DNA from 3 places in the Alteromonas sp. 4NH20-0104 genome. Region 1 is predicted to be linked to each of the others. Evidence: predicted binding sites of a transcription regulator. Region 1 holds the regulator's gene; each other region holds the start of a gene.
What was found. The regulator ArgR, encoded in region 1, controls arginine synthesis, uptake and breakdown. The targets are predictions, from matches to a motif close to ANTGAATANNTATTCANT.
Positions count from the first base shown of each region.

Region 2: AC27IB_RS08150 (OadG family protein) is a predicted target of ArgR. The motif match lies at 7,509-7,526, and genes of this name have one in related genera.
Region 3: gltA (citrate synthase) is a predicted target of ArgR. The motif match lies at 7,123-7,140, and genes of this name have one in related genera.

Region 1 covers NZ_BAAJLP010000028.1:64,462-74,497, forward strand. Annotated here, with positions in the region: gene AC27IB_RS18055 (PhnD/SsuA/transferrin family substrate-binding protein) at 1-285, opposite strand, end outside; gene AC27IB_RS18060 (TonB-dependent receptor) at 780-3,935, shown strand; gene argR (transcriptional regulator ArgR) at 4,029-4,493, opposite strand; gene mdh (malate dehydrogenase) at 4,838-5,776, shown strand; gene AC27IB_RS18075 (hypothetical protein) at 5,932-6,822, shown strand; gene ppc (phosphoenolpyruvate carboxylase) at 6,885-9,506, opposite strand; gene bamJ (BamJ family beta-barrel-assembly machinery protein) at 9,750-10,036, shown strand, end outside.
Region 2 covers NZ_BAAJLP010000008.1:150,408-160,443, forward strand. Annotated here, with positions in the region: gene dapB (4-hydroxy-tetrahydrodipicolinate reductase) at 51-851, shown strand; gene carA (glutamine-hydrolyzing carbamoyl-phosphate synthase small subunit) at 1,151-2,281, shown strand; gene carB (carbamoyl-phosphate synthase large subunit) at 2,294-5,515, shown strand; gene greA (transcription elongation factor GreA) at 5,645-6,121, shown strand; gene AC27IB_RS08140 (NUDIX domain-containing protein) at 6,198-6,752, shown strand; gene AC27IB_RS08145 (GNAT family N-acetyltransferase) at 6,752-7,225, shown strand; gene AC27IB_RS08150 (OadG family protein) at 7,604-7,867, shown strand; gene oadA (sodium-extruding oxaloacetate decarboxylase subunit alpha) at 7,886-9,676, shown strand; gene AC27IB_RS08160 (sodium ion-translocating decarboxylase subunit beta) at 9,683-10,036, shown strand, end outside.
Region 3 covers NZ_BAAJLP010000007.1:114,024-124,059, forward strand. Annotated here, with positions in the region: gene AC27IB_RS07120 (glutathione S-transferase family protein) at 1-908, shown strand, start outside; gene AC27IB_RS07125 (pirin family protein) at 916-1,749, shown strand; gene AC27IB_RS07130 (mannose-1-phosphate guanylyltransferase/mannose-6-phosphate isomerase) at 1,951-3,363, shown strand; gene AC27IB_RS07135 (phosphohexomutase domain-containing protein) at 3,381-4,838, shown strand; gene AC27IB_RS07140 (DUF3429 domain-containing protein) at 4,919-5,338, opposite strand; gene gltA (citrate synthase) at 5,567-6,844, opposite strand; gene sdhC (succinate dehydrogenase, cytochrome b556 subunit) at 7,276-7,650, shown strand; gene sdhD (succinate dehydrogenase, hydrophobic membrane anchor protein) at 7,644-7,991, shown strand; gene sdhA (succinate dehydrogenase flavoprotein subunit) at 7,993-9,765, shown strand; gene AC27IB_RS07165 (succinate dehydrogenase iron-sulfur subunit) at 9,779-10,036, shown strand, end outside.

The DNA.
Region 1 (10,036 bases):
ATTGCGACCAATGATAACCTGTACATCACCAAACTGACGTTGCACTACATTATTGGCACACAGCAGCGGCAGAGCTTTCTCGGCGATGGATTGTTCGGTAAGGTAAACTACGAATTCCTTACGGTTTTGCGATAGCGGCGCATCACATCTTAATTTGCTGGTTGTTTGCGGCGAGATGTCATCGATTTTCTGGCTGTTTTGCACATAGCCAAGCGCGCCGCTAAAAATAAAAATAGCAGCGACAATCAGCCATCGTGTTGTCGAATTCAGTCGTAAACGGTGCAAAGTGTTCTAGAGTTAGTTTTACTTATTTGTCCAATTTGAACAGTTAAACTTATTTAATGCAATAAGTAAGTTTATTTTGAATGTGTAAATTATTGAAAATTAAGTTTATTCATTGAGTAACTTTGAATTTGCTTAAACGCTGTTTATTCTTTGTGAATGTGCGAAGAATATAGCTGGGCTTGTGAGCAGGGCCGAGAGTTCTGATAATTTAGGTAAATAACTGACCGTTCGTTCAGGAAAACATAAAAATAATAAGCGTTGTCAACTTTTTAAGTAGTTCAACCAAAGCGAACTTGTCATATTGCTGAAACAATAATAATGAACAATCTCGGCCCGATTTACGCTGTTTTATAGAAACGGAACTGTCACCAATAACGGCTATGGTGACCGGACATAAAAATTGCCTTTACTGCCGGAAGCAACAGGTTGCTGTTATACCTCTTGTTAACGGGGGTAATACAAACGCCTTATGAAAATAAATGGGAAACACACTAATGATGACAAAATCGAAGCTTAATCGCGTAGCGATTGCGGTAGCGATGTCTGTTGGTCTGTCTACTGCCGCTATGGCACAGCAGACATCTTCAGAAATCACTGGTCGCGTAGTTGGTCCACAGGGCGCACCTGCAGCGGGTACAGTAATTACTGTTAAGCACGTTCCAACCGGAAGTATTAAAACAGTCACCGCTAACGCAAACGGTCAGTTTAACCTGTCTGGTCTGCGTGTTGGTGGTCCATACGAAATTGTAATGGATTCTGACACTTTCGAAGATGCAACTATTTCAGATGTTTACCTGTCTCTGGACAGTGGTTTAAACCTGAACAACTTTGCACTGGGTGCACAAGCTGACGTTGAGCGTATCGAAGTAACTGCTTCACAAATTGCTTCTATTGCTTTTGGCCAGAAAGGTCCTTCTTCAAACTTCAGTCTTGAAGACCTGCAAAACGCACCAGCTATCAACCGTGATATTAAAGACCTGGTTCGTGCCGACCCACGTGTTTATATCGACGAAACTTTCTCAGACGGCATTCAGTGTGCCGGTGCATCACCACGTTTCAACAGCTTAACGCTGGACGGTATGCGTCTGAACGATAACTTCGGTCTTAACTCTAACGGTTACCCAACTGAAAGCATTCCTTTCTCATACGATGCGATTGAGCAGGTTGCTGTTGAATTAGCACCTTTCGACGTAGAGTACGGCGGTTTTACAGCGTGTAACATCAACGCGGTAACCAAGTCTGGTACTAACGAAGTTCACGGTTCTGCTTTCTACGATTTCACTTCTGACTCGTTTAAAGGCGATTCAATCGAAGGTAACGACATCGACAACGGTAACTACACTGAAAAACGTTATGGTTTCACTGTAGGTCTGCCTCTGATCAGCGACAAGCTGTTCTTATTCGGTGCTTATGAGAAGAAAGAAGGTGTGCGTCTTCATGAGTATGCAGGCCTGTCTCGCGCAAGTGCAGAAGAAATTGCTGAAATTACCGAAATCTCTCAAACAATTTACGGATACGATCCAGGCGGTTTCAAAGGTTCTTCTCCTGTTGAAGACGAGAAGTTACTGATTAAATTAGACTGGAACATCAACGAAGATCACCGTGCAGCGTTCACTTACAACTGGAACGATGGCTTCAATATTTCTGAATCAGATACCGGTACATCACGTCTGTCTTACGACGGTCATTTCTATGAGCGTGGTGCAGAAATCGAAACTATTACAGCTTCTGTTTACTCAGACTGGACTTCAGATTTCTCAACCGAACTGCGTATTGGTAAGACTAAACTGGATAACCGTCAGATCTCTGTCGATGCGGGAACTGGTTTCAGTGAAATGCAAATTAACCTGGGTGACACCGTTGTTTACCTTGGCCCGGATGATTCTCGTCAATCAAATGACCTGAACTGGGATAACACAACCTTTAAACTGGCAGGTACTTATCTGTTAGGCGATCATACCATCACTGCTGGTGTTGAGTACGAAGACTTAGATGTGTTCAACCTGTTCGTGCAGCAATCACGCGGTGAATATCGCTTTAACTCAATCGATGATTTCCGTAACGGTCTTGCTGGCCGCATTTTCTATAATAATGCTGCTGGTACCAACGATCCGAATGACATTGCAGCAAGCTTTAGCTTTGCCACTACGACGTTCTACTTACAGGACGACTGGTATGTTAATGACGATCTGACTTTACTGTTTGGTTTACGTTATGACAAATGGTCTTCTGACGATCGTCCTCGTTACAACGAAGCGTTTGAAACCGAGTATGCGGACTACAACAATGGTCAGGGCCTGTCTAACACCGGTAACTTAGATGGTATTGACCTGTGGCAGCCGCGTGTAGGTTTTAACTACGTGTTGACTGACGATATGGAACTGCACGGTGGTTTCGGTCTGTACTCTGGTGGTAACCCGAACGTTTGGGTATCTAATGCCTACTCCAATGACGGTGTGATCCAGGTTGCGACTACCGTTGCCCCTTGGCAGCAGGATGTTGACTTCGGTGGTTTGCCAGTTGACTTGTTTAACACCCCATTAGTAAATGGTGCGTCGCCAGGTTATGGTATTCCACAAGCTCTGTACGATTTCGTTGAAGATGCTCCAACTAACGGTTCTGCTAACAATGTGGTAGCTGTTGATCCTAACTTTGAAGTACCTACTGAGTGGAAATATGCTTTAGGTTTAACTTACCTGGCACCTGGTGACTACCTGGTACAAGCTGACATTCTTTATACTGATAAGAAAGACGCTGCCACTTATATTGAGCCTTCACGTGAAATTATCGGTTACGGCCCCGATGGTCGTCCTCGTTACGATGGTTCTAACAGCACCTTCCTGTTAACTAACGTTGACGGTGATTCAGGTGATGCAACGACTCTGTCACTGGCAGTGTCTAAAGAGTACGACTTCGGGTTAGACGTAAGTGTTGCTTATGCCTATAACGACTCTACAGACGTTAACCCAATGACCAGCTCAGTTGCTTACTCTAACTTTGTTAACTTTGCGACCAGCGATCCAAACAATCCTGGTGCCTATACCTCTAACTATAACATTCCGCACCGTTTCACACTGCGCGTAGGTTATAAGCATGAATTTATCGACGGCTATACAACGCGTTTCAACGTGTTTGCTTCAGCTAACGAAGGTCGTGGCATGAGTTATACCTTTGGTGAGGACATCGACGGATACTATGGCGATGACAATACAGGTGGCGGTCGCCAGTTACTGTACGTTCCAACTGTTGACGATGCTAGCGTAGTTTATGGTCCTGATTTCGACCTGGATGCGTTCAATGCATTCGTTTCATCTGAAGGCCTGGGCCGCGGCAAGATTGCGTCTCGTAACGGTACTAACGGCGATTGGTGGACTAAAGTTGACGTTCGTGTAAGCCAGGAACTGCCTGCGTTTGCTGAAGGTCACCGTGCATCAGCATTCTTCGTTATCGAAAACCTGGGTAACCTGTTAAACGATGACTGGGGTGTACTGAAACAAGGTAACTTCGTTTCTGAGTCAGTTGTTGAAGCTAGCGTAAATGAAGACGGTCAGTACGTTTACGAGGAGTTCCTGGGTGCCGACCAACGTGACAGTTGGTCAAGTTCTGCATCATTGTGGGAAGTTCGTGTAGGTGTAAGCTACCGCTTCTAAGCAGTCACTGCTAATCATTAAAAAACCCCGCTGATGCGGGGTTTTTTGTTTTCAGCGCTGTAATAAACATAAGCTTTAGCAATAGGACGATGTTTATACGTTGTCGAATAAATCCTCTACGCGCTGGCGCAGATTTTCAATTTTGGTGACATCGGCCGGCGCAATAAAAATAGTGTCGTCACCGGCAATGGTGCCCAGCACGCCATCTTTTTTACTTAATGAGTCCAGTAAACGGGCAATAAGCTGCGCAGCCCCCGGGCTGGTGCGAATTATCACCATCACATTATTATGCACAATATCCAGCACTAGCTGCTTGAGTGGGCTTTTCGCCGTAGGCATACCCAGTTCCGGCGGCAGGCAGTAAACCATATCACCACGGGCATTACGGGTACGAACCGCGCCAAACTTACTCAGCATACGTGATATTTTACTCTGACTAATATTGTTGAAGCCCTGGTTTTTCAGCCCGTCAACAATTTCTCCCTGGGAGCCGTAACTCTCAGCCTTAAGAATGTCTTTGAATGCCCGGATGAGCTCTTCCTGCTTCTGATTTGCCATTTAGTTCCTGACGTTTATTCGTAATTTTATGATGTTGGCCGCGCGGGTTATGCATTAATCGCTAATCGATTCGGCTAACCTGCCGGCTTGGTGTATACTCTAACCCGCGAAAGGCTCAGGGCCGGGATAGTTCCCATCCCCTAACGGTTTTCAAAACCAGTTATTGTGCCCTAATTTGCATGAAAAAGCAACATTAATGCATAACTATGCACTTATATTGAATATAACCCGATAAATCGCCCATTCGCCCGTCATAAGACTAATAGGTGATTGAGTTTAAGGCTGACATCCTTTAATGTGTTCGGCCGTTATTAAACGTGATTCTTTCCATGAGGAGAAATGGTATGAAAGTAGCCGTGTTAGGTGCTGCCGGTGGTATTGGTCAGGCGCTGTCACTGTTGTTAAAAACACAACTGCCAGCAGGTTCTGAGTTAGCTTTGTATGACGTTGCGCCGGTTGTTCCGGGTGTAGCTGTAGATTTAAGCCACATCCCCACTGCAGTTAAGGTTACCGGTCACGGTAAAGACGACCTGGCAGAAGCTTTAACAGGTTGTGACGTAGTATTAATTCCAGCAGGCGTACCTCGTAAGCCTGGTATGGACCGTTCAGACCTGTTTAACATCAATGCGGGTATCGTCAAGAATCTGGTAGAAGGCATTGCCGATAACTGTCCTTCTGCTTGTACTTGTATTATCACTAACCCGGTTAACACCACAGTTGCTATCGCTGCTGAAACACTGAAAGCGAAAGGTGTTTACGATAAGAACAAACTGTTTGGTGTTACTACGCTGGATGTTATTCGTGCAGAAACCTTCGTTGCAGAACTGAAAGACCTGGATCCAGCCAGCACTCACGTGCCGGTTATTGGCGGTCACTCAGGTACCACTATTCTGCCTCTGCTGTCTCAGGTCGAAGGCGTAGACTTCTCAGACGACGAAGTAGCTTCTCTGACTACCCGAATTCAGAATGCCGGTACTGAAGTGGTTGAAGCGAAAGCTGGCGGCGGTTCTGCTACGCTGTCTATGGGTCAGGCGGCTGCTCGCTTCTGCCTGTCTCTGGTTGCCGCTATGCAAGGCGACAACGTTGTTGAGTACACCTATGTACAAACTGATGACAGCGACGATGCTGCGTTCTTCTCGCACCCTGTACGTTTAGGTCCAAACGGTGTTGAAGAAATTCTGTCTTACGGCGAACTGAGTGCTTTCGAACAGAAAGCTAAAGAAGATATGCTGGAAGGCCTGCGTGGCGACATCAAACTGGGTGTTGACTTCGTAAACGGTTAATTCTGGTACGATATACCTGATAAAAACCGGCTGCCAAGCCGGTTTTTTTATGCCTGTAACATAGCAATAAGTTCAATCCCGCTCAGCTCATCGGATTGCTATAATTCAAAAATTGAACAACACTGGTTTTATCAGGGCAAATTGCTGGGTGAATTGTGAGAAGTCGGCTTTACGTTATATTAATCCTGCAATTGTGTAGCCTGTTGGCTTGTGGTGCTTTATCTGCAAAAGAAGCGGAGGCTGCTAACCCGTCTTTCAACGACATTCGCTTTGTTACCCATAGTCCTTCCTTATTTGATGTACTGAACCAGGAAAGGCCACCCCAAAGTCCCATGAATGCGGCGCATATGGCGTTGTTTAAAGAAATGGAGTTTAAACCCGCCGCTGAGCTTACCGTTACGTCGCGGATTATTGCGGTTCTGTCGGAGGAGACGCCGGCCTGTGCATTTATGATAGTTAAAAGCCCCGAACGTGAGGCGGCCTTCGATTTTAGTTTACCCACCGATTACCTGCTTTCGCACCGGTTATACCAAACGACTGATACACCGCCGCTGTCGACCGACCTCTTGAACGACGATAATGAGCTGGCCAGCCTCAGGGCCCTGTTTAGTTACTATCCTCAGCGTAAGCTTATGCTGCTCAAAGACCGCTCCCATGGCGCTTTACTGGATGCCCAGATTGCTGATTTGCCCGACAGCGTTAAATACTATCGTTGGGGCAGTCATCAGTATGACAGCGATATTCAGATGCTGGTCAGGGAGCGGGGAGAGTATATTCTTGCCTACCCTTACGACATACAGAGAGAAGCGCAAAACTACCCGGAAATTACCTTTCAGAGCGCCGCTATTGCCGGCAACTCAGCCATTAAAACCGGTCATATGATGTGTAACCGTAATCCTGCTACAGCAGGTTTTCTTACTACTGTTAATGATGCGTTGCGTAAGCTTTATCACCAGCCGGTGTTTCTTGAATCCCACCTTAAATTTAACGATCCCTCGGCTCACGATGCGTTAATACTAGGGCTAAAAAAGCTGCAGCAGCTGTAGTGGTAGGAATACCCATAAAAAAAGCCGCGCAGGGGCGCGGCTTTTATAGATTATAGCGTGGCTTAACCGGTATTTCGCATACCAATTGCAATACCACTGATGGCAACCATCATGGCTTTGTCCAGCGTCGCATCATGCTCGTCGTCTTCTAACTGACGTAAACGAGAGAGTAATTCGATTTGCAGGAAGTGCAGCGGCTCAAGGTACTGAGCACGAATATTCATGGACTCTTTACCCTGTGGATCCGCTTCCATAATGTCAGCTTGACCGTTGATATCCAGTTGTAGCTTGATGGCTTCCTGCAGCTCCGCGCGCAAACCTTCACCAAAGTGTTTCAGTTCATCGGGTACCAGACGGTCATCGTATTCTGCACTGATCCGTGGATCGGCCTTTTGGAAAACCATATCAAGCATGGATAAACGTGACTGGAAGAAAGGCCAGTTCTCGCGCATTTCCTGTAGCTTCTCGTGGTTACCTTCCTGACGAACCGCTTCAATGGCTTTCATGCTGCCTAACCAGGCTGGCAGTACCAAACGGGTTTGCGCCCAGGCAAAAATCCAGGGAATGGCCCGCAGGCTTTCAATACCGCCGGTTGGCTTACGTTTAGCCGGACGACTCCCTAACGGCAATTTACCCAGTTCCTGCTCAGGTGTAGCCACTCTGAAGTAAGGGACAAACTCCGGATCCTGACGGACTACGCCACGATAGAAATCGCGACCCTTCGCGGCCATGGCCTTCATCAGTTCACGCCACTCGTCCTTAGGGGCCGGTGGTGGGAACAACATGGCTTCTATAATCGCACTGGTGTAGATACCCAGGCTGCGTTTAGCCAGTAACGGCATACCAAACTTATAACGGATGGTTTCACCCTGTTCAGTCACGCGGAAACCACCGTCCAGTGAACCCGGAGGTTGCGAGTGAATAGCGGCATGTGCCGGTAAGCCACCACGGCCAATTGTACCGCCGCGACCATGGAACAGGGTTAGCTTAATGTCGAATTCCTCAGCCAGCGCAACCAGCGCTTCCTGAGACTCGTACTGCGCCCAGCCTGCGGCAATGGCGCCGGCATCTTTGGCAGAATCAGAATAACCAATCATGACGAACTGCTTACCCTGGATATAACCACGGTACCAGTCGATGCTCAGCAGTTTACGCATCACTATAGGGGAGTTATTCAAATCGTCCAGGGTTTCAAATAACGGTGCTACCGGCATTGGCCAGTCGACGCCCATTTCCTGCAGTAATAACTGTACGGCCATGACATCAGATGCTTCACTCGCCATGGAAATGGTATAGATACCAAATCCGTGCTTGCTGTGGCTGGCAATAACCTTACAGGTATCGAGCACTTCTTTAACATCTTCTGATGGCTCCCAACAACGCGGGAACAGCGGGCGTTTGGAACTTAACTCGCGGAGCAGGAAGGCTTGTTTATCGGCCTCGTTCCAGTGTGCGTAGTCGCCCAGCCCAAGGTAACGGGTGACTTCGCTCAGTACATCAGCGTGACGCTGAGAGTCCTGGCGTACGTCAAGGCGTAACAGGTGTACACCAAAACATTTCACGCGGCGGATTGTGTCCAGCAGCATGCCATTGGCGGTAACTTCCAGACCAGACTCGCACAGCGAGCGGTAACACATTAATAAGGGCTCTAATAACTCGTCGTTAGACGAAATCCACTCATTAGTGTCGTAGGGACGACCGTTGAAGAAATCGTAGATACCGTCGCGGGTATCGGCGCAACGTTTCACCAGTGGGCGTAACAGTGCGCGGTAGGGTTCATATTGCTCGCCTACGGCAGCTTTGAGTTCGTCGTTGCAGTCGTTCATCGACAGCTCTACCTGCAGACGGTCGAGGTCCATAGTCAGCAGTTTAGCGGCACGACGACGAGCAAGCAGTAACACTTCTTCAGTCACTTTGGCAGTAACAAATGGGTTACCGTCGCGGTCACCGCCCATCCATGAACTGAAGTGAATTGGCGCCGCATCAATTGGCAGCTTAACGCTGTAATCATGCTGCAGGCGTTCATCCAGGTCACGCAGGAATTCAGGTACCGCATCCCACAGTGAGTTTTCGATAACCGAGAAGCCCCAACGTGCTTCATCTACCGGGGTTGGGCGAACTGAACGAATTTCTTCAGTGTGCCAGGCCTGGCTGATCAAGTCGGCTATACGGGTTTCAAGGCGGCCGCGCTCGGTGTCGCTTAATTGCTCGTGGTGAATGCTTTTTAAGCAGTAAGCCAGCTCTTTATGCTTATGAATAAGGGTACGGCGGAATACTTCTGTTGGGTGGGCTGTGAGTACCAGATCGATATCCAGTTTAGCCACCGCTTCTTCTACTTCCAGCGCGCTTAGCTCTGCTTTGTCTAAGTGCGAAAAGAGCGAGTCTATGGATGCGTCGACATCCAGACCGGCATTGTATTCCTGCTCGGCAATATTTCCCAGGTTGAGAAACTGAGCAAATGCTCTGGCAACCACCAGTAGCTCGCTGTCTGACATGGTTTTGAAAGTTTCTTTCAGATTTTTACTACAATCTGTATCACCCTTAAATGATGCGCGACCATCAAGGCGAACTTTCTCTATTTTCTCTAACCAGTCATTTCCGAGCTGAGCTTTGATTGTTTGTCCCAGCGTTTTTCCCAAATAGCGAACAGTATCTTTTAACTGCGCGTCATAATGTGATTGCATGGCGTCCTCCAAAAAACAGTGCTATCAACATACTGTCTCTTAGTTAAATTGTCTAATGGCTTTTTGTATTACACCCTGTGGAACCGGGCCCTTCGAAAAGGGGGGAACAATGGCGCGGGCACGGTTTATCTGGCTGTGTTACACTATGCCGGCGAAAAATCGAAGCGTAATAAAAATTTTCAGAATACTACGGGTTTTGATTAATAATTGCGCAAAAAGTGTAATTTTATTTCAGGAGACACTGTGTCAGATTTATTTAAAACAGTAGAAACCCAAGCTAGTTACGGAATTGGTTTCCAAATGGGTCAGCAATTACAATCAAATCCATTTGACGGACTGGATCTAGACTCTGTTGTAGCAGGGTTACAAGATGCGTTCACTGGTCAGGCTCCACAGGTTGACAACGACACCCTGCGTGCGGCTTTTGGTGAAATCCATGAGCGTATGCAGGCTGCTAAAGCTGAGGAACACAAAGCTGCCATTGAAGAAGGCGAAAAGTTCCTGACTGAAAACGCCAAGCGTGAAGAAGT
Region 2 (10,036 bases), on a different contig from region 1:
TGTTCCCTACAGTCAACCAAGGGCATCTAAAATAAGCAAGCAGGTTTTCGATGAAAGTAGGTCTTTTTGGCGCCAATGGTCGCATGGGACGGGTATTAATAGAGGCCCTGAATGAACATGACACGGCAACACTGAGCGTGGCATCGGTTCGTGATGACTCTCCGTGGGTTGGCATGGACGTGGGTGAACTGGCTGGCATCGGTAAACTGGAGGCAGCCTGCAGTGCGTTATCCTCGATCAACCCTGCAGAGGTTGACGTGATGATTGACTTTACTTTACCGGCAGCGTTCGACAGCAACTTACAGTGGTGTGTAACGAATAATAAACCTGTGGTCATAGGGACTACCGGGTTATCTGCCGCGCAGTTAAACTTGCTGGCCGATGCCGCAACTAAAATTCCGGTAGTATTTGCTGCAAATTACAGTGTTGGGGTGAATTTAATGTTATCCCTGGTAAAACAGGCTGCCCGCGCACTGGGGGCAACAGCGGATATCGAGATTCTGGAGGCGCATCATCGCTTCAAACAGGATGCGCCATCGGGCACCGCTATGGCGATTGGTGAAGCCATTGCCGATGAACTTGGCCGCGATCTGTCGGCTTGTGCGGTTTATGGTCGTGAGGGCAAGACACCGCCGAGAGACCACAATACCATTGGTTTTGCTACGGTAAGAGCCGGTGATGTAGTTGGCGAACATACAGCATTGTTTGCCGATATTGGCGAACGTCTTGAGATTACCCACAAGGCCTCCAGTCGCTTGACTTTTGCCCGTGGTGCCGTGCAGGCGGCGATGTGGTTATCGCAGCAGAATGCCGGTCAGTACGGCATGAATGACGTATTGTCTTTAAATTAATAATAAACATAAAACGGCAGAACAACGGCTATATGAATTGTTGTTTTGGCTTGTTTGCGTGATTTTGATGCTTAACGGTTTATTTTGATGAATTTTCCAGATCGGAATAGACCTTTAAAGTCTCTTAAGCTATAATCCACGGAATTTGCCAAAAATTAGTGTTTAGACCGCTATTACAGCGCCTAAACACATATTCATTAGCTGCAAATTTTAGTAAACGGGATGTAAATGTGACGTTACCTCCCGTTTTTTGTGAGTGTTGTTTAAAACTCTCGGTTATCCTTAATTTGGAGGTTGACTTGGCTAATTCCGCCCTTCTGGTCTTAGAAGATGGTTCTGTGTTCAAGGGTACTGCTATCGGTGCTCAAGGTATGTCAGTTGGTGAAGTTGTATTTAATACATCAATGACCGGCTACCAGGAAATTCTGACCGACCCTTCTTACGCTGAACAAATTGTTACTCTTACGTATCCCCATATCGGCAATACCGGTACCAACCAGGAAGATGTTGAATCTGACAAAATCTGGTCTAAAGGTCTGGTTATAAGAGATCTTCCTCTCGTTGCCAGTAATTATCGAAACGAACAAACACTGTCTGATTATCTAAAAGCCAACAATGTTGTGGGCATTGCCGATATCGACACCCGTCGTTTAACGCGTATTTTGCGCGATAAAGGCGCTCAAAACGGTTGCATTATCTGCACCGACGCGCTGGACGAAGCGGCGGCGCTGGAAAACGCCAAAGCGTTCCCCGGCCTCAAAGGAATGGACTTAGCGAAAGTGGTATCTACCACACAAACCACCGAATGGACCAGCGGTGTATGGGAGCTTGAGGGCGGCTACAAAGACGGTGCTGATTATAAATACCATGTGGTTGCTTATGATTACGGTGCCAAACACAACATCCTGCGCATGTTGGTAGACCGTGGTTGTAAACTCACACTGGTACCTGCCCAAACGTCTGCTGAAGACGTACTGGCGATGAATCCCGACGGCGTGTTCCTGTCGAACGGCCCGGGTGATCCGGAGCCTTGTGACTACGCCATTGAAGCGATTAAAACTATCGTCGACACCGGACTACCTGTATTTGGTATTTGTTTAGGCCACCAGTTACTGGCGCTGGCCAGTGGTGCCAAAACCGTGAAAATGAAGTTCGGTCACCATGGTGCCAACCACCCGGTGAAAGATCTGGAACGTGACGTAGTAATGATCACCAGTCAGAACCATGGTTTCGCGGTGGATGAATCAAGCCTGCCGGATACGCTTAAAGTCACGCATATTTCCTTGTTTGATAAATCCCTGCAGGGCATTCATCGTACCGACAAACCGGCGTTTAGTTTCCAGGGTCACCCTGAAGCGAGCCCGGGTCCGCACGATGCAGCTGCATTATTTGATCACTTCATCGACTTAATCGAACAGTCAAAGCAGTAGGAACTTGCCCCAATGCCAAAACGTACCGACCTAAAAAGTATCCTAATCCTCGGCGCCGGGCCTATCGTTATCGGTCAGGCCTGTGAATTTGACTATTCAGGTGCCCAGGCGTGTAAAGCCCTTCGTGAAGAAGGCTACCGCGTAATTCTGGTTAACTCTAACCCTGCCACTATCATGACCGATCCGGAAATGGCCGATGCCACGTATATCGAGCCAATTCACTGGGAAGTAGTGCGCAAGATTATCGAAAAAGAACGTCCTGATGCGATCCTGCCTACCATGGGTGGCCAGACAGCACTCAACTGTGCACTGGATTTGAACCGCGAAGGCGTGTTGGATGAATTCAACGTAGAGCTGATTGGCGCTACGGCAGATGCCATCGACAAAGCGGAAGACCGCGAGCGTTTCGATAAAGCCATGAAATCAATTGGTCTGGAATGTCCGCGTGCGGAAATCGCGCACACTATGGAACAGGCTCACGATGTATTAAGCCGCATCGGCTTCCCGTGTATCATTCGCCCGTCATTCACTATGGGGGGTACCGGCGGCGGTATCGCCTACAATATCGACGAGTTCAATGAAATCTGTACCCGTGGTCTGGACTTATCGCCCACCAACGAACTGCTAATCGATGAATCATTGATTGGCTGGAAAGAATACGAGATGGAAGTGGTCCGCGATAAAGCCGACAACTGCATCATCGTTTGTACTATTGAAAACTTTGACCCCATGGGTGTGCACACCGGTGACTCTATCACTGTGGCCCCAGCACAAACCTTAACCGACAAAGAATTCCAGATTATGCGTAATGCAGCCATGGCTGTACTGCGTGAAATTGGTGTGGAAACCGGCGGTTCAAATGTACAGTTTGGTGTCGACCCACAAACTGGCCGCCTGGTTATTATTGAGATGAACCCACGGGTATCCCGTTCCTCTGCGCTGGCCTCAAAAGCAACCGGCTTCCCGATTGCCAAAGTAGCTGCCAAGCTGGCAGTAGGTTACACTCTGGATGAACTGGCTAACGACATTACCGGTGGTTTAACGCCGGCGTCTTTCGAGCCGGCCATCGATTATGTCGTCACTAAGATCCCACGCTTCAACTTTGAAAAATTTGCCGGTTCTAACGACCGTCTGACTACCCAGATGAAATCTGTGGGTGAAGTGATGGCGATTGGTCGTAATCAGCAGGAATCACTGCAAAAAGCATTACGTGGTCTGGAAGTGGGCGCTGCCGGTCTGGATCCGATCCTCGACCTTGACGATCCGGAAGCACAGAGCAAACTGGTTTACGAATTACGTCAGCCTGGTGCTGAGCGTATCTGGTACATCGGCGATGCCTTCCGCTCCGGCATGAGCGTTGAAGAGGTCTTTAAACTGACTAATATCGACCGCTGGTTCCTGGTTCAGTTAGAAGAGTTAGTGCAGCTTGAGCAGAAAGTGACTGAGCTTGGTGTGGCCAACATCGACGAAAATCTGATGAATACCTTAAAACGTAAAGGTTTCTCTGATGCCCGTCTGGCTACCCTTACGTCAGTGGCGGAAAGTGACGTGCGCGATCTGCGCTTAGGCATGGGCATTAAGCCAGTGTATAAGCGGGTTGATACCTGTGCAGCGGAATTTTCTACCAGCACCGCTTACATGTACTCAACCTATGATGAAGAATGCGAAGCAGCGCCGTCAGACCGGGATAAAATCATGGTCCTCGGTGGCGGTCCTAACCGTATCGGTCAGGGTATCGAGTTTGATTACTGCTGTGTACATGCCGCGCTGTCTATGCGTGAAGACGGTTATGAAACCATCATGGTTAACTGTAACCCGGAAACCGTATCTACCGACTACGACACGTCAGACCGACTGTATTTTGAACCGGTAACGCTGGAAGATGTACTCGAAATCGTTGCGGTTGAGAAGCCCAAAGGCGTTATTGTTCAGTACGGTGGCCAAACGCCGCTCAAACTGGCCCGTGCGCTGGAAGCCAACGGTGTACCGATTATTGGTACCTCGCCTGAAGCGATTGACCGTGCCGAAGACCGTGAGCGTTTCCAGCAAATGGTGAACAAACTGGCGCTGAAACAGCCTGCTAACGCAACCGTTAGCAACATGGAACAGGCGCTTGAGAAAGGCAAGGAAATCGGCTTCCCGCTGGTGGTTCGTCCTTCTTATGTACTGGGTGGTCGTGCGATGGAAATCGTGTACGACTTGAAAGACCTTAAACGTTATCTGAATGAAGCGGTAAAAGTGTCTAACGACTCACCGGTTCTGCTCGATCGTTTCCTCGATGATGCCATCGAAGTGGACATCGATGCCGTATGTGACGGCACCGACGTAGTGATTGGCGGTATCATGGAGCATATCGAGCAAGCGGGTGTACACTCCGGTGACTCGGCCTGTTCACTGCCGCCGCATTCATTACCCAAGGATATTCAGGATGTTATGCGCGAGCAGGTTAAAGCCATGGCGCTTGAACTGGGCGTAATCGGCCTGATGAACACCCAGTTTGCGATTAAAGATGGCGAAGTGTACCTGATTGAGGTTAACCCTCGTGCGGCGCGAACCATTCCGTTTGTATCCAAAGCTACCAGTGTGCCACTGGCTAAAATTGCAGCCCGGGCAATGGCGGGTAAAACACTTAAAGAACAGGGCTTTACTGCGGAAGTTATTCCACCGTTCTACTCTGTGAAAGAAGTGGTACTGCCGTTCGCTAAATTCCAGGGGGTGGATCCACTGTTGGGGCCGGAAATGCGCTCAACCGGTGAAGTCATGGGGGTCGGTGACACCTTTGAAGAAGCCTATGCCAAAGCCAACCTCGGTGCTGGTGCGCCATTGCCCGCTTCAGGTAAAGCGCTGTTATCAGTGCGTCAAACCGACAAGCCTAAGTTGGTAGAGCTTTCTAAAGCGCTTATCGCGAAAGGCTTCACCATTGAATGTACCAGTGGTACCGCGGAATCACTGCGCGCCCAGGGCATTGAGGTGTCGGTGGTGAATAAGCTGTCAGAAGGGCGTCCGAATATTGTCGATGCGATAAAGAATGGTGAATATTCTTATATCGTTAATACAACGGAAGGTCGTCAGGCGATTACCGATTCTGTGTATATTCGCCGCGAAGCGCTGGTGAACAAAGTCACTTATACCACCACGATGAACGCCGCCTTTGCTACCGTACAGGCTAAATCGGCTGACGATCGCGGAAAAGTGACTTCGGTTCAGGCACTGCACGCCAGAATAAACGGATAATGACAAAAAGAAGGATTCTGTGTATTCTTCTCTAACGCATTAATTCGTTATTAACTATTGAAAAGTGCGCCCACCGGGCGCATTTTTTTGTTTCAAGCAAAACATATTCAGGTAAGTGAGAATAACAACATGACTCAATATCCTATGACTGCACGTGGTGCTGAGATGCTTCGCGAGGAGTTGAATCAACTTAAATCGGTAGAGCGTCCTAAAATCATCGCTTCGATTGCCGACGCCCGTGAACATGGCGACTTAAAAGAAAATGCTGAGTACCATGCTGCCCGCGAACAACAAAGTTTCTGTGAAGGCCGTATTCAGGACATCGAAGGTAAGCTGTCTAACGCTCAGATTATTGATGTCACCAAGATGCCTAACAATGGAAAGGTTATTTTTGGTGCCACGGTAACCATTATTAACGTTGATAACGATAAAGAAACGACTTATCGCATTGTTGGCGATGATGAAGCGGATATTAAACAAAACCTGATTTCCGTTAATTCACCCATTGCCCGGGGTCTGATTGGTAAAGAACTGGATGACATGGTGAACATTCAAACGCCGTCTGGTGCGGTGGAATATGAAATCATCGAAGTCGAATACCTTTAATCCTCTCTAAGAGCTGCTTTCGCAGCTCTTATTTTTTGTACTGCCTGGTTCTGTTTCCTGCACTAAATGGATTTTTATGAAAGACACCAAGACCGACGAAATTCAAACCCTCGACTCCAAAGTGGTTTATCAGAATCGCTGGATGACGGTTCGCGAGGATAGCATTGGCCGCGAGGATGGCTACCGGGGAATTTACGGTGTCGTGGATAAGCCCGATTTCGTAGTGGTGATAGCGCTGGACGGTGACGATGTTTACCTGGTCGAGCAGTACCGCTATCCTGTGAAGGGCCGTCATCTTGAATTTCCTCAAGGGGCTAAAGAGGGCGCGGAAACCTTTGACGCACTGAGTGTTGCTAAGGCCGAATTAAGAGAAGAATGCGGTTTGCTGGCAGCCGACTGGCAGTATGTAGGAGAACAATTCTTAGCTTATGGGATGTGTTCCCAGCGCTACCACATCTTTGTGGCCAAAACGCTCACCAAAACGGCTCAGGCACTGGAAGAAGAAGAGCAGGGGCTTACCGTGCATAAACTGCCTCTGGCCGAAGTAAAAGCACGTATCATTAACGGTGAGATGATGGATTCAACCACCTGCAATGCCTTTGGCCTGGCAACGCTGAAAGGGTTTATCTGATGACCGTTGCCACGCAGGTGGACATTAGCGTTGATGACCTCACCGGCGGCGATGTGATTGCGTTGCTCGAAGAGCATCTGGCGGATATGTATGCCACTTCTCCTCCTGAATGCGTTCACGCTCTCGACGTTAGCAAGCTCAAGGCGCCGGAGATTACCTTTTTCGCCGCGCGCTCAGACCGCAGGTTGTTGGGTTGCATTGCACTTAAGCACATCAATCCGCTGGAAGCTGAAATAAAGTCCATGCGCACACCCGCCAATGCGCGTCGTACCGGTACCGGCAAATTATTGCTCGAGCACCTTATCCGGTTTGCCAGTGACGCCGGCTATCAAACCCTGTGGCTGGAAACCGGCAGCATGGAATTTTTTGCCCCGGCGAGGCAACTGTATCAGCGCTACGGCTTTTCGTTTTGTGGACCATTCGCCGATTATCAACCCGATCCCAATAGCTGTTTTATGTGTAAAACGCTGTAACCGGGAATCTTCACACGCCTTAGCCATGGGAAAATAAATTTTCCATTAATTCAGATCAAGCATTGCTTCGCTTTGTCTTGCCTTCAACAGTGCGCTCCAGCACACTGATTAACAGGCGATATATTAACCAGTTATACACCCTATAAACACTGCTTATGGGTTATGCAATGAATACGGATTGTTAATATTGTGTGATCCTGTTATTCACTGAATTTATACACCCCATAAGTCAAACTTAATTTTATGCACTAAATAGAATATATATTGATATTTAGTCGTAAAAAATGATTTTTTATGCAATTCAAACAGTTGTTTATATTGTGTTTTAGCAACTGCCGTGATACTAATCTGTTTCCAAAATAATGCCCGGGAAAAGCAATGACTACACCAATTTCAGGATTACTAATGGAAGCCGGCAATTTGCTGCTGGTCGGAATGGGCTTTGTTTTTGTGTTTCTGACAATTCTCATTTTCGCGGTGAACGCACTCAAGGCTTTTTGTGAGCGTTTCCCTGGTCAGGAGCCTCAGGCGCCAGCAAGAGCGTCGGGCACGAAAGCCACTTCAACAGTTGCTGCCGATACTAACGTTATCGCTGCCATATCTGCTGCTGTGCACGCGCACAGAAACGCAAAGAATAAATAACACACTTTAGGAGAACACATGTCTAAGCCACTGGCGATTACCGAACTGGTGCTTCGGGATGCGCACCAATCACTGTTAGCCACCAGAATGCGTCTGGAGGATATGCTCCCCATCGCTGAAAAGCTTGATAATGCGGGTTATTGGTCAATCGAGTCCTGGGGTGGTGCTACCTTCGATTCCTGTATACGTTATCTTGGCGAAGATCCCTGGGAGCGTATTCGCGAATTAAAAAAGGCCATGCCTAAAACCCCGCAACAGATGTTGCTGCGTGGCCAGAACCTGTTGGGCTATCGTCACTATGCGGATGACGTAGTGACCCGCTTCGTTGAGCGAGCCCACGACAACGGTGTCGACGTGTTCCGTATCTTTGACGCCATGAACGATGTGCGCAACCTGCAAACGGCGATTAAAGCGGCTGTGGATTGCGGTGCCCATGCCCAGGGGACTATTTCCTATACGGTGAGTCCGGTTCATAACCTCGAACTGTGGCTGGATATGGCGAAACAGCTTGAGGACATGGGGGTTCACTCAATTTGTATTAAGGATATGGCGGGCCTGCTTAAGCCCTACGAGTGTGAAACCTTAATCACCGAGCTGAAGAAAACCGTTGAGGTACCCATTGCCATGCAATGTCACGCCACAACCGGTCTGAGTACAGCAACGTATCAGAAGGCCATTGATGCCGGCATTGATATTCTGGATACCGCTATTTCATCCATGAGTATGACTTACGGTCACTCTGCCACTGAAACTATGGTATCTATTCTGGAAGGTACTGAGCGTGATACCGGACTGGATTTACCCGAACTGGCTGAGATTGCTGCGTATTTCCGTGATGTACGGAAAAAATACGCCAAGTTTGAAGGCAGCCTGAAAGGCGTGGATGCGCGCATTCTGCTGGCTCAGGTGCCAGGTGGTATGCTAACCAACATGGAAAGCCAGCTGAAAGAGCAGGGCGCAGCTGATAAGTTTGACGAAGTGCTGCAGGAAATCCCGCGGGTTCGTGAAGATCTGGGCTTTATTCCTCTGGTCACACCGACGTCGCAAATCGTTGGTACCCAGGCGGTGTTAAACGTCCTCACCGGCGAACGTTATAAGAGTATTTCTAAAGAAACCGCAGGCGTACTGAAAGGCGAATACGGTGCTACCGCTGCGCCTGTTAACAGTGAACTGCAAGCGCGGGTACTGGACGGTGGCGAGGCGATTACCTGTCGTCCGGCCGATCTGATTGAGCCGGAACTGGAAAAACTCGAAACTGAACTCGATAGTCTGGCCAAGGAAAAGTCGATTACTCTGGCCAAAGACAAAATCGACGATGTGCTGACCTATGCACTGTTTCCACAAATTGGCCTTAAATTCCTTGAAAACCGCAATAACCCGGATGCATTTGAACCGGTTCCAACCGGCGAAGAAGCCGCGCCAGCTGCACCGGCAGCCAGCGCCCCGGCATCAGCATCAGAAGCGGCTGTTTATGATGTTCGTGTAGACGGCAAACTGTACAGCGTTGAAGTCGGCGCTCAAGGCGAACTGGGGGCTATTACGCCAGCAGCGTCTGCTCCTGCTCAGGCGGCAGCGCCTGCAGCCCCGGCACCATCGGGTCAAACCATTAACGCGCCGTTAGCCGGTAATGTGTTTAAAATCCTGGTTTCGCCAGGCGATCAGGTGGCCAACGGCGACGTTGTAATCATTTTGGAAGCAATGAAAATGGAAACCGAAATTCGCAGTGCGTTTGACGGTACAGTGTCTTCAATTCAGGTAAAAGACGGCGATGGCGTTTCCAGCGGTCAGCCTCTGATCAGTTTGGGTTAAGCGGCCATGGAACAATTAGCCATACTATGGGACAGCACGGCGCTGGCCCATTTTCAAGCGGGCCAGCTAATTATGATGGCAGTAGGCGGACTACTGTTGTATCTGGCGATCGTTAAAAAGTTTGAGCCATTACTGTTATTTCCGATAGGGTTTGGCGCCTTACTGACTAACATTCCGCTGGCGGGGTTCACCGAGCCTGGCGGTCTGTTGTATTACATCTACGAAGTGGGGATCCACTCCGGCGTTTTCCCTCTGCTCATCTTTATGGGCGTGGGAGCAATGACCGACTTTGGCGCGCTGATAGCCAATCCGCGAATGCTGCTGCTCGGTGCGGCTGCGCAGTTTGGTATCTTTGCCACG
Region 3 (10,036 bases), on a different contig from region 1:
GGCACGATAAATGGTATGACACTGATAAGAGCGGTGGGCGTTTTCAGCGTCAGGATTCATTGTTCCGAAATACCATCGATGAAGACGGTGAATTTAAGGCCGAGAGTGGTCGCTATCATTTATATGTATCGCTGGCTTGTCCGTGGGCGCACCGGGCGCTTATCATGCGAGAGCTTAAATCGCTGAATTCACATATTGGTGTCTCAGTCGTCAACCCTGAAATGCTCGATAAAGGCTGGAGCTTTTTACCCCATAAGGGCAGTACCGGTGACACACTGTATGGTCATCAGTATATGTATGAGATCTATTTGCGCCAGCAATCTGATATAACCACCCGCGTAACGGTGCCGGTTCTGTGGGATAAAAAAACCGAAAAAATTGTTAACAATGAGTCGGCTGAAATCATCCGTATTCTCAATCAGCGCTTTAATGCTATTACCGGCAACCACAGCGACTTTTATCCTGAAGCATTACAGCCAGAGATTGATGCGGTAAACGAATGGGTTTATAACGATATTAATAATGGTGTCTACAAAGCGGGCTTTGCCACCGAACAGAAGGTGTATGAAGAAGCGGTTAATGCGCTATTTGCTGCACTCGACCGGGTTGAAGCACGTCTTGAGAAACAGCCTTTTCTGATTGGCAGCACGCTCACAGAGGCCGACATTCGATTGTTTACCACTTTAGTGCGGTTTGACGCCGTGTACCACGGCCATTTTAAGTGTAATCGTAAACAAATCCGTGATTACCCGGCAATGTTTAATTACATGAAGCGTATTTATCGAATGCCAGGCGTTGCGGATACCACCAACATTGACCATATAAAGCGCCATTATTATTACAGTCATACAATGATTAACCCCACACAGGTGGTTCCCGCAGGACCCGATCTGTCTTTATGGAAGTAACCGGATAATGACAAACCGAACAATTAAACAACTCGTTAGTGGGATGCCGACTCAGGATGGTGCAGGTGTCAGTCTAACTCGAATAATCGGCCAGCGGGTGTTGCCTAATCTTGATCCGTTCCTGATGCTCGACTTCTTTGGTTCTGATAAGCCGGATGAATACATTGCCGGTTTTCCACCGCATCCTCACCGCGGCTTTCAAACCGTGACGTACATGCTCAAGGGCAGAATGCGGCATCGCGACTCGGTAGGTAATGAAGGTATTATCGAAGACGGTGGAATACAGTGGATGAACGCCGGTAAAGGCATTATTCATGAAGAAATGCCCCAACAAACGGATGGCTTGCTGAAAGGCTTTCAGCTGTGGGTGAATCTGCCTGCCAAAGATAAGTTGTCTGAACCGGGTTATCAGGATATTCAGCCTGACGAGGTAACAACCGTGACTGTAGGGCAGGGCATAACCGCTAAAGTACTGGCAGGTGAATTAAATGGTGTCAGCGGGCCGGTCAACACGGCCAGAGTAAAGCCTTTATTTGTTGATCTGCACTGGCAGGCAAACGGGATGGCCACTGTACCGGTACCGGCCGGCCACAGTGCGTTTATTTACTGCTATGAAGGGGCCTTACAAGTCAGCAACGAAACTGTTGCAGGTGGCAAGCTGGCGGTGCTGAATGACGGCGATGAAGTCGAATTAGCAACCGGTGAAAGCGGCAAAGCCATTCTGGTTGCCGCGGCGCCTATTGGCGAGCCGGTTGTTCAGTATGGGCCTTTTGTGATGAATACCCAGGCGGAAATTCATCAGGCCATTTCGGATTACCAGCAAGGTAAACTCACCGACTGAAATAAGACAAACCTGTTAAAAACTGACGGGAAAATGACCATTTCCCCGTCGACTTGTCGGTCCTGATGATTTATTTCGATAAATTACACTGTGAATGTTGATTGCCCTGCAGTCCTTGATTAACATGGATTAAGGAATAAATAAGGGAATAAACAAGTAAACACTGCTTGTTAGTCGCGCCCGTAATCAACAGGAACCAAAATGAAACCAGTCGTATTAGCCGGTGGCTCTGGCAGCCGTTTATGGCCAAAATCCCGAGCAGCCTTGCCTAAGCAGTTTCTCGCTTTAACTTCTGATCAAACCATGTTGCAGGAAACGCTGCAGCGCCTTGACGGCAGCAGTGCCGCACACCCCATTGTCATTTGTAACGACGCGCACCGCTTTTTAGTGGCAGAGCAGTTACGTCAAATGGGCGGCGAACATGGCGGTATCATTCTTGAGCCTGTTGGCCGTAACACAGCCCCCGCTATCGCACTGGCCGCGCTGCATGCGCTTCAAACCGATGACGATCCGGTATTGTTGGTGCTGGCCGCCGATCACCTGATTAAAGATTCTGCCGGCTTCCAGGCCGCTGTCGCTAAAGCTAATGAACTGGCGATGGAGGGTAACCTGGTGACTTTCGGTATTGTGCCGGATCAGGCGCTCACCGGATATGGTTACATTAAAGGCGGTGAAGCCATTGGTGTAGGCATGAAGGTAGATGAATTTGTTGAAAAGCCTGATCTGGCTACTGCGCAACAGTATGTAGACTCCGGAAACTATTTCTGGAATAGCGGCATGTTTATGTTTAAAGCCAGCGTGTATTTAGACGAACTGAAAAAGCATGCACCAGAAATGTACTCTATTTGTGAGCAGGCTATTGCATCAGAAAGCAAAGATTTAGATTTTATCCGCATCGATCCGGATATTTTTGCTACCTGTCCGGACGACTCCATTGATTACGCTGTAATGGAAAAAACCGCACTGGCTGCCATGGTACCGCTGGATGCCGGCTGGTCAGATGTGGGCAGTTGGTCTTCATTGTGGGAAACGGCAGATAATAAAGACGAAAATGGTAACGTGATTGTAGGCGATGCCATTCTGGAAGGCGTAAATAACAGTTATATCAATGCCGAGGAACGTTTAATAGCGGTTGTTGGTCTTGATGATGTGGTGGTGGTTGAAACCAAAGATGCCGTCATGGTGGCCAATAAAAACAAAGTGCAGGACATTAAAAATGTCGTGAACAAGTTAAAGGCTGAAAAACGTCCTGAATTTCAGTTCCATCGCGAAGTCTTCCGTCCCTGGGGCAGTTACGATTCCATCGATAATGGCAAACGTTTCCAGGTTAAGCGCATTACCGTTAAGCCAGGTGAAAAACTGTCGGTACAAATGCATCACCACCGCGCTGAACACTGGATTGTGGTATCGGGTACGGCCAATGTCACCATCGGCGAGAAAACCCAGCTGGTTACCGAAAATGAATCGGTGTACATACCGATTGGTGATGTTCATGCGCTGGAAAACCCGGGTAAAATCCCGCTGGAACTTATTGAGGTACAATCTGGTGCGTATCTGGGCGAAGATGATATTGTGCGTTTTTCCGATCGCTACGGCAGAACCGAATCTAAATAAGCTGAGTAATGACCACTATGACAACACCTATTACCTGTTTTAAAGCCTATGATATCCGGGGTGAGTTAAATTCTCAGCTTAACGAAGAAGTCGCTTACCGGATTGGTTACGCTTTTGCAGAAGAGTTATCAGCCAAATCTGTTGTGGTTGGCGGCGATGTGCGCCTGACCTCAACGCCATTAAAACTGGCCTTAAGTGCTGGTTTAATTGACGGTGGCGCAGACGTAACGGATATTGGCATGGCCGGTACCGAAGAAATCTACTTTGCTACCAAACACCTTGGCGTGGATGGGGGCATTGAAGTCACCGCCAGCCATAACCCGATTAATTACAACGGTATGAAGCTGGTAAAAGCTGGCTCGGTACCTATCAGTGGTGATACGGGTCTTAACGCAATTAAAGATCGCGCCGAAGCGCTAGACAGTGGCTACGTTACTGAACGTATCGATTTTTATGCTAAAGGTGCCAAAATTGATGCTGATGCCTTTTTCAATGGTAAAGCACATATCGCTACCGACATTTTAGCTGAAAGCGGTAAATACCATCGTCATTTGAATATGGATGCCTACGTGTCACATATTCTGTCTTATGTGGATATCAACAACTTTACCCCGCTTAAGATAGTGACTAACGCTGGTAACGGAGCAGCCGGTCTGGCGTTGGATGCCATTGAGAAAAAACTGCACGATAAAGACGTGCCGATTGAATTTGTGAAAGTACATCATAATGCTGATGGTACATTCCCCAATGGTATCCCTAATCCGTTACTGCCCGAGAATCGAGCCGATACGGCCAATGCCGTAATTGAAAGTGGCGCTGATTTTGGTATTGCCTGGGATGGTGATTTCGATCGCTGCTTCCTGTTTGATGCGGATGGGAATTTCATTGAAGGGTATTACATCGTAGGGTTATTGGCGCAGGCATTTTTAAATAAAGGGCCGAGCAAAATTATTTATGACCCGCGTGTTTACTGGAACAGTGAAGACATCATTAAATCATCCGGCGGTACGCCGATTAAATGTAAAACAGGCCATGCGTTCATTAAAGAGCGTATGCGTCTTGAAGATGCCGTATATGGCGGTGAAATGAGCGCGCACCATTATTTCAGGGATTTTGCCTACTGTGATTCAGGCATGATCCCCTGGTTGCTAGTCGCTGAGCTTATTTGTACACGTCAGCAGTCTCTGGCATCCATGGTAAAAGAGCGTATAGAAGCTTTTCCGTCGTCAGGTGAAATTAACAGTAAGTTAAAAGATGCCGATGCGGCATTAGCAAGAGTGCTGGATAAATATCAGCCGCTGGCAGAAGTCATTGACGAGACGGATGGTATCGGCCTGGAATTCGGTACATGGCGGTTTAATTTACGTAAATCTAATACCGAACCGGTGATCCGGCTGAATGTTGAATCTAAAGGTGATATTGCTTTGGTTGAAGAAAAAACCAAAGAACTGCTGGACTTAATCAGAGCCGAATAAGCAAGACAGTATTAACTATTCAATAAAAAACACCAGCTTCGGCTGGTGTTTTTATTTTCAGAGGCTTAACAAGTTGGCTCTTAGCGGCTGAAAATCATCAGAGCATGCGATAACACAACCACGGTGGTTAACTGCATACGCAGTTTGGTGTAAGCCACAACCATTTCTTTTGGTAGCGTGAGTACCTGTTTGTCGTAAAACATCATGAGCAGGTAGCTAATGCTCAACACGCCTAATACCCATGGTGCCCCGGTTTGAGTTAAACATATCCATCCCACAATGGTGGGTAACATGGCGACATACATTTGGTGCGCAGGTTTATTGCTGCTGATAGCATCGTACCAGTGCACACCACCAAAAAAAGAGAGCAGCACTGCTGAGTACTGAGTGAAGTAAAGGTATATCAGTGATTGCGGCAACACATCGGTAAACGTTAGTGCATTCAGACCGATAAAGGGCAGTAAGCCGGCGTAACCTAATTGTTTTATAAGGGGCTGCATGGTTTGGGTGATACCTTACTTATAATAAATATTTAAACATTATTACGAAAATTTATAACTGGTGGATTATTAAATCAGTAATCGATTGTTATTCCATTCTATTTAAATTCATTTTCTTAATAAGTGTAACTTAAATGTAATTTTAAAAGTTAATAAAAAGTTAAGTGCTTATTTAGTAATAAAAAAGGCCCGCAATGCGAGCCTTTATATTTTACAATTAAATTAACGTTATTTAATTGGCGTATATTTACGCTGAGTGTGACCAGTATATAACTGACGAGGACGACCAATCTTTTGGGCAGGATCAGACATCATTTCATGCCAGTGTGAAATCCAGCCAACGGTACGAGACAGGGCAAAGATACAGGTAAACATATTCGTTGGAATACCGATTGCTTTCAGTACGATACCAGAGTAGAAATCAACGTTCGGGAACAGTTTCTTCTCTGCAAAGTACGGGTCTTCCAGTGCAATACGCTCCAGTTCCATCGCTACGTCAAGCAGTGGATCCTGAACATCCAGCTCTTTAAGTACTTCGTGGCAGCTTTCACGCATTACGGTTGCACGTGGGTCGTGGTTTTTGTAAACACGGTGACCAAAGCCCATCAGACGGAACGAGTCGTTCTTGTCTTTAGCGCGGTCAATGAACTCAGGAATACGGTCTACTGAACCGATTTCTTCCAGCATTTGCAGACACGCTTCGTTAGCACCACCGTGAGCAGGGCCCCATAGTGACGCAACACCCGCTGCGATACACGCATAAGGGTTTGCCCCAGAAGAACCGGCCAAACGAACGGTAGAGGTTGATGCGTTTTGCTCGTGGTCAGCATGCAGAGTAAAAATGCGGTCCATTGCACGTTCTACAGCAGGGCTGATTTTATAGTCTTCAGCTGGCACAGAGAACATCATGTTCAGGAAGTTAGCCGCATAGCTCAGGTCGTTACGCGGATAAACAAATGGCTGACCAATGTTGTACTTGTAACACATGGCAACCAACGTCGGCATTTTGGCAATCAGACGGTGGGCGCAGCGAACACGCATGTCGAAATTAGAAACGTCCAGGTCACTGTGATAGAACGAAGACATTGCGCCAACTGTACCATTAAGCATGGCCATAGGGTGTGCATCGTTACGGAAGCCGTGGAAGAACATGTGAATTTGTTCGTGCACCATGGTGTGGCGTTTGATAGTGTTTTCGAATTCTTCGTATTCGTCTTTGTTGGGTGCATCACCGTGCAGCAACATGTGACAAACTTCCAGATAATTGGCATCACGTGCCAGTTCGTCGATTGGGAAGCCGCGGTGTAACAGTACACCTTTTGCGCCGTCGATAAATGTAATGGAAGACTCGCAAGATCCAGTCGCCAGGAAACCAGGGTCGTAGGTGAAATAGCCGTGTTTACCAAGGGCACGAATATCAATCACATCTTGGCCTGCAGTTCCAGACAAGATAGGAAGCTCGATTTCCTTGTCGCCCGCTTTCAGAATGGCTTTTTGATCTGCCATAAGTTGCTCTCCTCAGAATTTTCTTTATCGGGATGTTACTCAATTTTGAGCAATCCGGTGGGAAAAGTGGCGTATTTGTACTTTATTATGCAGTAACAAGTCAATTTTATTACTTATATTACACATAAATATTCTAGATTGTCTGAGATTATACTGGTTATGTAGTACCCGGGATCAAGCGTTTTTATCGTTTCTACGACCTAAGACTAATGTCCTAATACCACACAAAAAATTGTAATTATAATAGGTCGTGGATATACTCTGGCCTACTTAAATTGGCTGAATATTTATTCTGTTAATTAAGTAATAAAATATTCACAAAATGTTAACACCTCATTGGATGAGAAATTTAACTTAGTAACAATCAGAATCACTCTGTCAGGACTCAACACGAGAGTGATTTGTCCCTACGGATAAAACAGGCAAAAATTGTGAAAAAGCAAAGACCAGTAAATTTAGACCTTAACACCATTAAATTTCCTCCCTCTGCTATTTCGTCAATTCTCCATCGCGTAACCGGTGTCGCAATGTTTTTTGCGCTGCTGTTTGTGATCTGGGCATGGGCCGTTTCGGTATCATCTCCAGAAGGCTTCGCCAATGTGCAGGCTTTAATGGATGGATTGATTGGAAAGATCATTGCAATCGGTACAGCTTCTGCGCTGACCTACCACATCCTTGGCGGTATCCGTCACGGTATAATGGATATGGGTCACTGGGAAGAGCTTGAGTCTGGTAACTTAAGCGCGCAAGTTGTTATGGGTTTGTGGGTGGTACTGACAGTAGTTATAGGGGTTGCGTTATGGTAACTAATCAGGCAAGCATCAAGCGTAATGGTGTACAGGATTACGTCTCTTTACGTGCAACTGCGGTCATTATCGCAGTCTATACATTCTTCATGGCCGGATTTTTTATCACTACTGAAGAAATTACCTTTGACGTATGGCAGGGGCTATTCTCTGGCATAGCGATGAAAGTATTCACCCTCGCTGCATTGGTTTCCATCATGATCCATGTTCGCATTGGTCTGTGGCAGGTGCTAACCGATTATGTTAAGCCAACCGGTCTGCGCGCTACTATTCAGTATGTACTGAATATCATCGCGTTTGTTTACGTGGCCGCTGGTTTGTTTGTTTTGTGGGGAGTGTAAAATGAGTTTACCCGTTCATGAATTTGACGCCGTCGTTATTGGCGCCGGTGGTGCAGGTATGCGCGCAGCACTGCAAATCTCGCAGTCTGGCAAATCCTGTGCATTATTATCTAAAGTGTTTCCAACCCGTTCGCATACGGTTTCCGCCCAGGGTGGTATTACTGTAGCACTGGGTAATTCCCATGAAGATAACTGGGAATGGCACATGTACGATACCGTTAAAGGTTCTGATTATATCGGTGACCAGGACGCTATCGAATATATGTGTAAAACCGGACCTGAAGCCATTATTGAAATGGAAAACATGGGTCTGCCGTTCTCGCGTTTTGAAAACGGAAAAATTTACCAGCGTCCATTTGGTGGCCAGTCCAAGAACTTTGGTGGCGAGCAGGGCGCACGTACCGCCGCAGCGGCTGACCGAACCGGTCACGCGTTACTGCATTTGCTGTATCAACAAAACGTTAAAAACAAAACTAAAGTATTCAGCGAATGGTACGCACTGGACCTGGTAAAAAACCAGGATGGCGATGTGGTTGGCTGTACGGCTATCGACATTGAAACCGGTGAAGTGGTTTATTTCAAATCTAAAGCCGTTGTGCTGGCAACGGGTGGTGCGGGTCGTATTTACGCATCAACCACCAACGCACACATCAACACCGGTGACGGTGTGGGTATGGCACTGCGCGCTGGCGTTTGTGTACAAGATATGGAAATGTGGCAGTTCCACCCAACCGGTATTGCCGGCGCGGGTACTCTGGTAACAGAAGGGTGCCGTGGTGAAGGTGGTTATCTGCTTAACAAAGACGGCGAACGCTTCATGGAGCGTTATGCGCCAAACGCCAAAGACTTAGCCGGTCGTGACGTTGTTGCCCGTTCAATGATGACCGAAATTCGTGAAGGTCGTGGTTGCGATGGCCCGTGGGGCACTCACATCAAACTGAAACTCGATCACCTCGGTAAAGACGTCCTTGAATCACGTCTGCCGGGTATTCTTGAGTTGTCGCGTACCTTTGCCCACGTTGATCCGGTTAAAGAACCGATTCCGGTTATCCCAACCTGCCATTATATGATGGGTGGTATTCCAACGAATGTTGACGGTCAGTGTTTAACCCTTGACGAAAACGGCAATGAAAAACTGGTTAATGGTTTATTTGCCTGTGGTGAAATTGCCTGTGTATCCGTACACGGTGCTAACCGCTTAGGCGGAAATTCACTCCTTGACCTGGTGGTATTCGGTCGCGCAACGGGTCTGCACTTAGGTGACAAACTCGACGAAATGACCCCAAGCCGTGAGGCGTCTGAAACTGATCTTGATACGGCCATGGCCCGTTTCAATCGTTGGGAAGGTTCAGAGAAAGGCAAAGGCGAAGATCCGGTTCAAATCAAGAAAGATTTACAGGAATGTATGCAACTTAACTTCTCGGTATTCCGTGAAGGTGATGCGATGGCTGACGGCCTTAACCAGCTTAAAGAGATTCGTGAGCGTCTTAAGACTGCTCGTCTTGATGACAAGAGCGCCGACTTTAACACCCAACGTATTGAGTGTTTAGAACTCGACAATCTGATGGAGACAGCTTACAGCACTGCTGTGGCGGCTAACTTCCGTACTGAGAGTCGTGGTGCACACAGTCGCTTTGACTATCCGGATCGTGATGATGAAAACTGGTTATGTCACAGCGTATACAACCCGGCGACTGAAGCCATGGTTAAACGTGATGTCAATATGGCGCCTAAGCTTCGCGAAGCCTTCCCGCCGAAAGTACGTTCATACTAAGAGGGGTTAGATCATGCAATTAACTTTTTCGGTATACCGTTACAATCCTGAGGTGGATAATTCACCTCGTATGCAGGATTACACCCTGGAAGTGGAAGAAGGCCAGGATATGATGGTGCTGGATGCACTGATTCTTTTAAAAGAACAGGATCCTACGTTATCGTTCCGTCGTTCTTGTCGTGAAGGCGTTTGTGGCTCTGACGGCATGAACATGAACGGCAAAAACGGTCTGGCCTGTATCACGCCACTGTCGGCACTGGGTTCAGGTAAA